3 regions of the Enterobacter bugandensis genome follow, and region 1 is predicted to be linked to each of the others. Evidence: predicted binding sites of a transcription regulator. Region 1 holds the regulator's gene; each other region holds the start of a gene.

Region 1 (3,279 bases):
TTGCGTGGGTAATGTCGTGTAAGACCGGCGAAATATAGGTGTAGAGGGTAAACATCGCTCCTGCCCCCAGCACGGTGGTCAGCAGCGCGGAGAGTACCTTCGGGCGCATCAGCACCGACAGCTCTCTGCGTACATCAGGGCGTTCACCCGCACTGCCTTTTGGCAGGGAGAAGAATAACGCCACCATCGCGACCACGCCCAGTCCGGCCGTCGCCAGGAAGGACATCCGCCAGCCAATGACCTCGCCCAGCCAGGTTGCCGCAGGAACACCGCCGATGTTAGCGATGGTCAGCCCCATAAACATGGTGGCCACGGCGCTGGCCTGCTTGTGTTTTGGCACCACGCTTGCGGCCACGACCGAGCCCAGACCAAAGAAGGCACCGTGGTTGAGGCTGGTCAGAATGCGCGACAGCATCAGAGTGGTGTAATCCGGCGAAATGGCCGAAAGCACGTTGCCCAGGGTGAAAATCGCCATCAGGAAAATCAGCGCATTGCGGCGCGCACGGTGCGAAAGCAGAAGCGTCATCAGCGGCGCTCCTACCATCACGCCGATGGCGTAGGCGCTGATTAACATCCCGGCGGCCGGGATCGAGACGTCCACGCCCCGGGCGATAACGGGCAGTAACCCCATCGAGGAGAATTCAGTGGTGCCAATCCCAAAAGCGCCAATCGCCAGGGCCAGCAGGGGAAAATTGATTTTCATGCGTCAACTCCGGATGCCGTGTCATGTGGTGACACAGAACAAAGAAGCGGAAAGCATGACATCAATCACAAAAAATGAGAAGTTAACAAAATGGCAAAAGATTTTTGCCAGAGAAGTAACAATCGGAGCGTTCGGGAGGGAGAAGGCTCTCCCCCCGCGTAAATCAATGCAGCGCAGCCGTCAGGCCAGCCGCCACAATCAGCGCCAGCACAATAACGGTGGTGAACAGCGAAAACTTCAGATCGGAACTCATCAATTTTTCTCCTTTTAATCCCCCCACGAAAAGTGAGCTTGCTCATTTTTGCACAGTTTACGTCAAAAATCTTCCTGGATTTAAGCTGATAAACACTTTACCTCTTCCCCTTTTCATCAAGATAGGCCAAAATTCCACGCTAAATTTATTAGCGTACCGGCCATTGACCCCCTCCTGACGTCCCGTGTCGTTTTCCCGGCGTGCCGCAATTCAAAATTGCGTGATAAGGGTGAGAGAAGGCAAACGTTTACCTTCAAGTTTTTCAGGAGTTTAGGATATGGTCTGGAGTGACATTTAATGGCAACAATTAAAGACGTAGCAAAACGCGCAAACGTTTCCACTACAACCGTATCACATGTAATTAACAAAACCCGTTTTGTGGCGGAAGAGACGCGCAACGCCGTCTGGGCAGCGATCAAAGAGCTGCACTACTCGCCAAGCGCGGTTGCGCGCAGCCTCAAGGTTAATCACACCAAGTCTATTGGTCTGCTGGCGACCAGCAGCGAAGCGGCCTATTTTGCCGAGATCATTGAAGCGGTAGAAAAAAACTGCTTCCAGAAAGGCTATACCCTGATTCTCGGCAACGCCTGGAACAGCATTGAAAAACAGCGCGCCTACCTGTCGATGATGGCGCAAAAGCGCGTGGACGGCCTGCTGGTGATGTGTTCAGAGTACCCGGAATCCGTGCTGTCGATGCTGGAAGAGTATCGCCATATCCCTATGGTGGTGATGGACTGGGGCGAAGCGCGCGCCGACTTCACCGACTCCGTTATCGATAACGCCTTCGAAGGCGGTTACATGGCGGGCCGTTATCTGATCGAACGCGGCCACCGCGAGATTGGCGTGATCCCGGGTCCGCTGGAACGCAACACCGGCGCGGGCCGCCTGGCCGGTTTTATGAAAGCGATGGAAGAAGCGCTAATCACCGTGCCGGAAAACTGGATCGTGCAGGGCGACTTTGAGCCGGAATCAGGCTACCGCGCGATGCAGCAGATCGTCTCCCAGCCGCACCGTCCAACCGCCGTTTTCTGCGGGGGCGATATCATGGCGATGGGCGCCCTCTGTGCGGCCGACGAGCTGGGTCTGCGCGTACCGCAGGACATCTCCGTGATCGGGTATGACAACGTGCGCAACGCGCGCTTCTTCACGCCAGCGTTGACCACCATTCACCAGCCGAAAGATTCGCTGGGTGAAACCGCCTTCAATATGCTGCTGGACAGGATCGTCAACAAGCGTGAAGAGTCGCAGTCCATTGAAGTTCATCCTCGCCTCATCGAACGCCGTTCCGTTGCGGATGGCCCGTTCCGCGACTACCGTCGTTAATCTCATTGCGGAGCCAGTCAGTCTGGCTCCCGCAGCCACTCCCGGTTAAGCGTTTCGCTGTCCCCCAGATAGTCCAGCAGCCAGGCCATCGCCGGCGAGACATCATTTTGTTGCCAGGTGAGGCAGCAGGCCGCATCCGGGAACGGATTCTCCAGCGTTAGCTCAACCCACTCACCGGTGTCGATTCGCGGACGTGCAAAATGGGCGGGCACCATGCCTACGCAGAGCCCGGCGCTGAGGCACGTCGCCGACGATCCCCAGTCAGGGGCGACAACCCGCCGCTGGTTGTCCAGCAGCCAGGTAATTCGCTTCGGCAGCGAGCGGGAGGTATCTTCCAGCACCAGCGACGGCCAGCTGCGCAGCGTATCATCGCTCAGCGGCACTTCCGTCGCCGCCAGCGGATGATCGCTTGCCACCACGCATTTCCAGCTCAGCATCCCCATATCGCGAAAGGCGTAACGTCCCCCGACCGGGATCGCCTGGGTCGCGCCAATCGCCATCTCTACCCTGCCGTCCGCCAGCGCATCCCAGACGCCGTTGAACACCTCCTGCGAGACCCGCAGTTCTACGTCAGAGAAATGCCGATAAAAATCGACAATCATCTGCCGGGTGCGCTCGGGCTTAACGATATTATCCACCGCAATGGAAAGGTGCCCCCGCCAGCCGTTCGCGATCTGCTGGCACTGCTCGCGGGTGATCTGCATTTTTTTGATAACAGAACGTCCTTCCTTCAAAAACCACGCCCCTGCGGGCGTTAATTCAACATCACGATGCCGCCGTTCAAACAGCGGTACCGCCAGCCACTCCTCAAGCTGTCGCACCGTATAGCTGATGGCTGAAGGGACGCGGTGCAACTCCTGCGCCGCTCCGCTAAAGCTGCCGTTACGCGCGACAGCATCGACCACTTCAAGAGAATAATCGGACCACATTTTCTGCCTGCAAAAAATTTGAATGCACCCGCCAAATATTAGCGTTTCACAAGCGGCTTTGCACTCCCTAC
Region 2 (3,279 bases), 340 kb from region 1:
GATCCCAGATAGCCCAGGCATCAACGTTCTTCTGCTGGAACGCGGCGCGCGCGTCGGCGGGCGTCAGGTAAACGGGCTGAATGTCGGTGAACTTGAGCCCGGCTTCCTGTAAGGCGCGCAGCAGCAGGTTGTGCGAGCTGGAACCTTTCTGGAAAGCGACCTTACGCCCTTTAAGGTCGGAGACGCTTTTAATGTCACTGTTTTCAAGTACCAGGATGACTTCGGCTTTCGGCTTAGCGGGTTCTACACCGACGTATACCAGGTCTGCCCCGGCAGCCTGAGCGAAAATAGGCGGGATGTCGCCCGTACTGCCCAGATCGATACTGCCGACGTTCAGGGCTTCAAGCATCTGCGGCCCTGCCGGGAATTCCACCCATGAGAATTTGGTGTCCGGGAAGCGTTTTTCCAGCAGTTGGTGGCTTTTTGCCAGCACCATACTGACGCTGCCTTTTTGGTAGCCAATCCGTAAACTGTCCGGTGCGGTTTCTGCGGCATGTGCCAGCGCGGTAAACGCCATCAGGCCAGCCAGTCCGAGGCGGGTTAAGGTTTTAAACATGTGCGACTCCCTGCAGCGGATTAAAAGAAGGAACCTGGATATCCCGGCGATGCAGCGCGTGCCAGAAAGTTTCCAGCGAGGCATCAAGGCGCGTTTGCAGATTCGGCGTGAAGTGCGGCTTATGCTGGTAGTCAATGACCTGCGAATCATCCGCGAAAACGCCGTGAAGGATCTCCTGCGCCTTCAGGGCGTTCAGCACCGGCTTCAGGGCGTAATCTACCGCCAGTAAATGGGCCACCGTGCCGCCCGTTGCCAGCGGCAGAACTACTTTGCCGTCCAGTGCGCGCTCGGGGAGAAGATCGAGCAGCGTTTTCAGCGCGCCCGAAAAAGAGGCTTTATAAATCGGGGTCGCAACGATGAGGCCGTCCGCTTCCTTGAGCTGCTCAGTGAGGGTTTTCAGCGCGGGGCTGTCGAAGCGGGCATACAGCAAATCTTCAGGTTCGAAGTTATGCAGATTCCAGTGGCACACTTCCACGTCCAGGGCATTGAGCTTGTCGCGGGCATATTCCAGCAGGGCGCTGGAACGCGAAGGGAATCGTGGACTTCCGGCCAGGGTAATGACGCGCATACTTCCTCCTTATAACTAATTGTTTGCTTTTATCTAACATTCATAACAATTTTCAGGAGTGTGACACCGCGCGGTTATTCCACTAAATGATTTATCCGCAATTAAACTGCGAAAAACTGCATAAGAAAGAGAGGGGGGAGGTAAACGATTGCGTTTTACGCCGATTTTTTTGCCGCAGGTCAATTCCCTTTCGTGACGGGATCGCCCATAATCCCCTCCCGGTTTGCACACCGGGAATCCAGGAGAGTTCATGTACTACCCCTTCGTTCGTAAAGCCCTTTTCCAGCTCGACCCCGAGCGCGCTCATGAATTTACATTCCAGCAATTACGTCGTATTACAGGAACGCCTCTGGCGGCCCTGGTGCGTCAAAACGTGCCGGAAAAGCCTGTGCAATGCATGGGGCTGACCTTTAAAAATCCATTGGGTCTGGCGGCCGGTCTGGACAAAAATGGCGAGTGCATTGATGCCCTGGGTGCGATGGGCTTTGGCTCCATCGAAATTGGTACCGTCACGCCGCGCCCGCAGCCGGGAAATGACAAGCCGCGCCTGTTCCGCCTGGTCGAAGCCGAAGGGTTGATCAACCGCATGGGCTTTAATAACCTCGGCGTTGATCATTTGGTAGAGAACGTGAAGAAAGCCCATTTTGATGGGGTGTTAGGCATCAATATTGGCAAGAATAAAGATACGCCGGTTGAGCAGGGTAAAGATGACTACCTGATTTGTATGGAAAAAGTCTACGCCTATGCCGGGTATATCGCGGTGAATATTTCCTCGCCCAATACCCCGGGGCTGCGCTCCTTACAATATGGCGAAGCGCTGGACGATCTTCTGAGTGCCATTAAAAATAAACAAAATGAACTCCAGGCGATCCACCATAAATATGTTCCGGTCGCGGTGAAGATCGCGCCGGATCTTTCTGTCGAAGAATTGATCCAGGTTGCCGACAGTTTGGTTCGCCATAATATTGACGGGGTGATTGCAACGAATACCACGCTCGATCGTTCGCTCGTTCAGGGAATGAAAAACTGTGACGAAGCGGGTGGGTTAAGTGGCCGTCCGGTACAATTAAAAAGCACCGAAATTATTCGCGCGCTGTCTGCGGAATTAAAAGGCCGTTTACCGATTATTGGCGTCGGCGGTATCGACTCGGTGATTGCTGCGCGCGAGAAGATGGCGGCCGGTGCGTCACTGGTGCAAATCTATTCCGGCTTTATTTTTAAAGGCCCGCCTTTGATTAAAGAAATCGTTACGCATATCTAATCTTTTTTCTTAATCAGACAACCAGGGCTTTATTTCCAGCCCTGGTTGTTTTATATTCCGTCACTGTTGCTTATTTAGACATTATCGTCTTTTATTACTAGTGTTATAAACGAAGCGGCGAACAGGACATTTTTAGTACAGGACGTTTGGGGACGGGAGAGACACATGCGAATTAAACCTGACGATAACTGGCGCTGGTATTTTTGCGACGAGCATGACCGTATGATGCTCGATTTAGCCAATGGCATGTTGTTTCGTTCTCGTTTTGCCCGCCGAATGTTAACCCCGGACGCGTTTTCTCCATCGGGCTTTTGCGTTGACGATGCGGCGCTTTATTTCTCCTTTGAAGAAAAATGCCGCGACCTGATGCTCTCTAAAGAGCAGCGTGCCGAACTGGTATTAAATGCGCTGGTGGCTATCCGTTTCCTGAAACCGCAAATGCCGAAAAGCTGGCATTTCCTGCCTCATGGCATGGACTGGACGCCAGCAACGGGCGATGCGGCCAGCGTTAACCTGAGCGATACCGCCGAAGAGGTGAGTTTGTTAGTGGTTGAACCGGGCGAAAACGCCGCACTCTGTCTGCTGGCGCAGCCCGGCGTAACGATTGCCGGGCGCGTAATGCAGTTAGGTGATGCGATCAAAGTCATGAATGACAGGCTGAAACCACAGCTGCGCGTCGATGCCTTCAGCCTCGAACAAGCGGTTTAAGCTTCCAGTTGTACCGACGTTTTCGGTACGCAGCTACAGCACAGGATTGTGCCGTCATTTCCAATTGCAGATTTTTTCAGCGCACTCACTTCTCCCTCCAGCAGCTTGATGCGGCAGCATCCGCAAATTCCCGCGCGGCAGGAATACGGTACGCGAATACCGGCTTGCTCCAGCTGCTCCAGTAAA
Region 3 (3,279 bases), 1.8 Mb from region 1:
CAGCTGTGCGGCACCTTCCGTTGGGCCGAAGATTTTCAGGCCCGCAGCGCGGAAGGCGTCAACCACGCCAATTACCAGCGGCGCTTCCGGGCCGACGATGGTCAGATCGATGTTCTCGGTCTGGGCAAAGCTCAGCAGCGCCGGGATATCGGTCACGCCGATAGCCACGTTCTGCAGCGCGGGTTCCAGTGCGGTACCGGCGTTACCCGGTGCCACGAAGACGGTTTTAACCTGCGGAGACTGCGCCGCTTTCCACGCCAGAGCGTGCTCGCGCCCGCCGTTACCAATCACTAATACTTTCATTTTCTGCTCCGGGAATTAATGGCGGAAGTGGCGCATGTCGGTGAAGATCATTGCGATGCCGTGTTCGTCGGCAGCGGCAATCACCTCGTCGTCGCGGATAGAGCCGCCAGGCTGGATCACACAGGTGATGCCCACCGCAGCCGCAGCATCGATACCGTCACGGAACGGGAAGAAGGCGTCAGAGGCCATGGCGGAGCCTTTCACTTCCAGGCCTTCGTCGCCTGCTTTGATACCGGCAATTTTCGCAGAGTAAACGCGGCTCATCTGGCCTGCGCCTATCCCGATGGTCATGTTCTCTTTGGCGTAGACAATGGCGTTAGACTTCACGAACTTCGCCACTTTCCAGCAGAACAGCGCGTCGCGCAGCTCCTGTTCGGTCGGCTGACGTTTGGTCACCACGCGCAGGTCGGCTTCTGTCACCATACCCAAATCGCGATCCTGAACCAGCAGACCGCCGTTCACGCGCTTGAAGTCCAGGCCCGGCACGCGCTCCGCCCACTGGCCGCAAACCAGTACGCGCACGTTCTGTTTCGCCGAGGTGATTTTCAGCGCTTCTTCGGACGCGGACGGCGCGATGATCACTTCGACAAACTGGCGGGAGATAATGGCCTGCGCGGTCTCAGCATCCAGCTCGCGGTTGAAGGCAATAATGCCGCCGAATGCGGAGGTCGGGTCGGTTTTGTAGGCGCGATCGTAGGCATCCAGAATAGAGGAGCTTACCGCAACGCCGCACGGGTTGGCGTGCTTGACGATAACGCAGGCCGGCTCGCTGAACTCTTTCACGCATTCCAGCGCGGCGTCGGTGTCGGCAATGTTGTTATAGGAAAGGGCTTTGCCCTGAACCTGCTGGGCGGTCGCAACGGAGGCTTCCTTTACCTCTTCTTCTATATAGAAGGCAGCCTGCTGGTGGCTGTTCTCACCGTAACGCATATCCTGCTTCTTAATGAAGTTCAGGTTCAGGGTGCGCGGGAAGCGGCCAGAAGGATCTTTGCTTTCACCATGGTAGGCAGGAACCAGGCTACCGAAGTAGTTGGCAATCATGCTGTCGTACGCGGCGGTGTGTTCGAACGCCTTAATCGCAAGGTCGAAGCGGGTTTCGAGAGTGAGGGAGCCGTCGTTAGCATCCATCTCATTAATAATGGCGCTGTAGTCGCTGCTCTTCACCACGATGGCCACATCTTTATGGTTCTTCGCCGCGGAGCGCACCATGGTTGGGCCGCCGATATCAATATTCTCAACCGCATCTTCCAGAGAGCAGCCTTCGCGGGCGACGGTCTGGGCAAACGGGTAGAGGTTAACGACGACCATATCGATAGGCGCGATATCATGCTGTTCCATAATGCCGTCGTCCTGACCGCGACGGCCCAGAATGCCGCCGTGCACTTTCGGATGCAGGGTTTTGACGCGTCCATCCATCATTTCCGGGAAACCGGTGTAGTCGGACACTTCGGTTACCGGCAGACCTTTATCTGCTAACAGGCGAGCGGTACCGCCTGTAGAAAGCAGCTCTACACCACGTGCGGAAAGTGCCTGAGCGAATTCGACGATACCGGCTTTATCAGAAACACTGAGCAGAGCGCGGCGGACTGGACGACGTTGTTGCATGGTAAATCCCCTGGATTTCACGATTACAGAGAGCGTTAGATGAATTTTCCAGCGAAAAACTCATCTAACACACCTGACGAGGCCTCCTTGTTAAGCGCGAGCATTTTAACGAAAACGTTTGCGCAACGCTCGCATATTTTCACTTTTTCGAAGCGCTGTGGATAACTCTGTGTGTAAAAGGGTATAAGGCGGGGTTTTGCTGGGGAATGCAGCAGTCAGTCATTTTTCTGTCATTTAGCGGTTGCGGCCCGCGGAGAACTCCCTATAATGCGCCTCCATCGACACGGCGGATGTGAATCACTTCACAGTTAACCCGGTCGGTTGAAGAGAAAAAATCCTGAAATAACGGGTTGACTCTGAAAGAGGAAAGCGTAATATACGCCACCTCGCAACGGTGAGCGAAAGCCGCGTTGCACTGCTCTTTAACAATTTATCAGACAATCTGTGTGGGCACTCAAAGTGACATGGATTCTTAACGTCGCAAGACGAAAAATGAATACCAAGTCTCTGAGTGAACATACGTAATTCATTACGAAGTTTAATTCACGAGCATCAAACTTAAATTGAAGAGTTTGATCATGGCTCAGATTGAACGCTGGCGGCAGGCCTAACACATGCAAGTCGAACGGTAGCACAGAGAGCTTGCTCTCGGGTGACGAGTGGCGGACGGGTGAGTAATGTCTGGGAAACTGCCTGATGGAGGGGGATAACTACTGGAAACGGTAGCTAATACCGCATAACGTCGCAAGACCAAAGAGGGGGACCTTCGGGCCTCTTGCCATCAGATGTGCCCAGATGGGATTAGCTAGTAGGTGGGGTAACGGCTCACCTAGGCGACGATCCCTAGCTGGTCTGAGAGGATGACCAGCCACACTGGAACTGAGACACGGTCCAGACTCCTACGGGAGGCAGCAGTGGGGAATATTGCACAATGGGCGCAAGCCTGATGCAGCCATGCCGCGTGTATGAAGAAGGCCTTCGGGTTGTAAAGTACTTTCAGCGGGGAGGAAGGCGATAAGGTTAATAACCTTGTCGATTGACGTTACCCGCAGAAGAAGCACCGGCTAACTCCGTGCCAGCAGCCGCGGTAATACGGAGGGTGCAAGCGTTAATCGGAATTACTGGGCGTAAAGCGCACGCAGGCGGTCTGTCAAGTCGGATGTGAAATCCCCGGGCTCAACCTGGGAACTGCATTCGAAACTGGCAGGCTAGAGTCTTGTAGAGGGGGGTAGAATTCCAGGTGTAGCGGTGAAATGCGTAGAGATCTGGAGGAATACCGGTGGCGAAGGCGGCCCCCTGGACAAAGACTGACGCTCAGGTGCGAAAGCGTGGGGAGCAAACAGGATTAGATACCCTGGTAGTCCACGCCGT

The links. The regulator PurR, encoded in region 1, represses purine synthesis genes. The targets are predictions, from matches to a motif close to CANGCAAACGTTTGCNTG.
Region 2: the regulator PurR is predicted to act here: its motif matches at 1,262-1,279, upstream of pyrD (quinone-dependent dihydroorotate dehydrogenase).
Region 3: the regulator PurR is predicted to act here: its motif matches at 2,016-2,033, upstream of purH (bifunctional phosphoribosylaminoimidazolecarboxamide formyltransferase/IMP cyclohydrolase).

The regions. Positions count from the first base shown of each region.
Region 1 covers NZ_LT992502.1:2,008,922-2,012,200, reverse strand. The annotation lists gene DG357_RS09870 (MFS transporter) at 1-703, opposite strand, end outside; gene cydH (cytochrome bd-I oxidase subunit CydH) at 867-956, opposite strand; gene purR (HTH-type transcriptional repressor PurR) at 1,254-2,279, shown strand; gene punR (DNA-binding transcriptional activator PunR) at 2,297-3,208, opposite strand.
Region 2 covers NZ_LT992502.1:1,669,059-1,672,337, forward strand. The annotation lists gene DG357_RS08010 (sulfonate ABC transporter substrate-binding protein) at 1-556, opposite strand, end outside; gene ssuE (NADPH-dependent FMN reductase) at 549-1,124, opposite strand; gene pyrD (quinone-dependent dihydroorotate dehydrogenase) at 1,375-2,385, shown strand; gene zapC (cell division protein ZapC) at 2,551-3,093, shown strand; gene DG357_RS08035 (YcbX family protein) at 3,090-3,279, opposite strand, start outside.
Region 3 covers NZ_LT992502.1:243,032-246,310, forward strand. The annotation lists gene purD (phosphoribosylamine--glycine ligase) at 1-303, opposite strand, end outside; gene purH (bifunctional phosphoribosylaminoimidazolecarboxamide formyltransferase/IMP cyclohydrolase) at 319-1,908, opposite strand; rRNA gene DG357_RS01220 (16S ribosomal RNA) at 2,469-3,279, shown strand, end outside.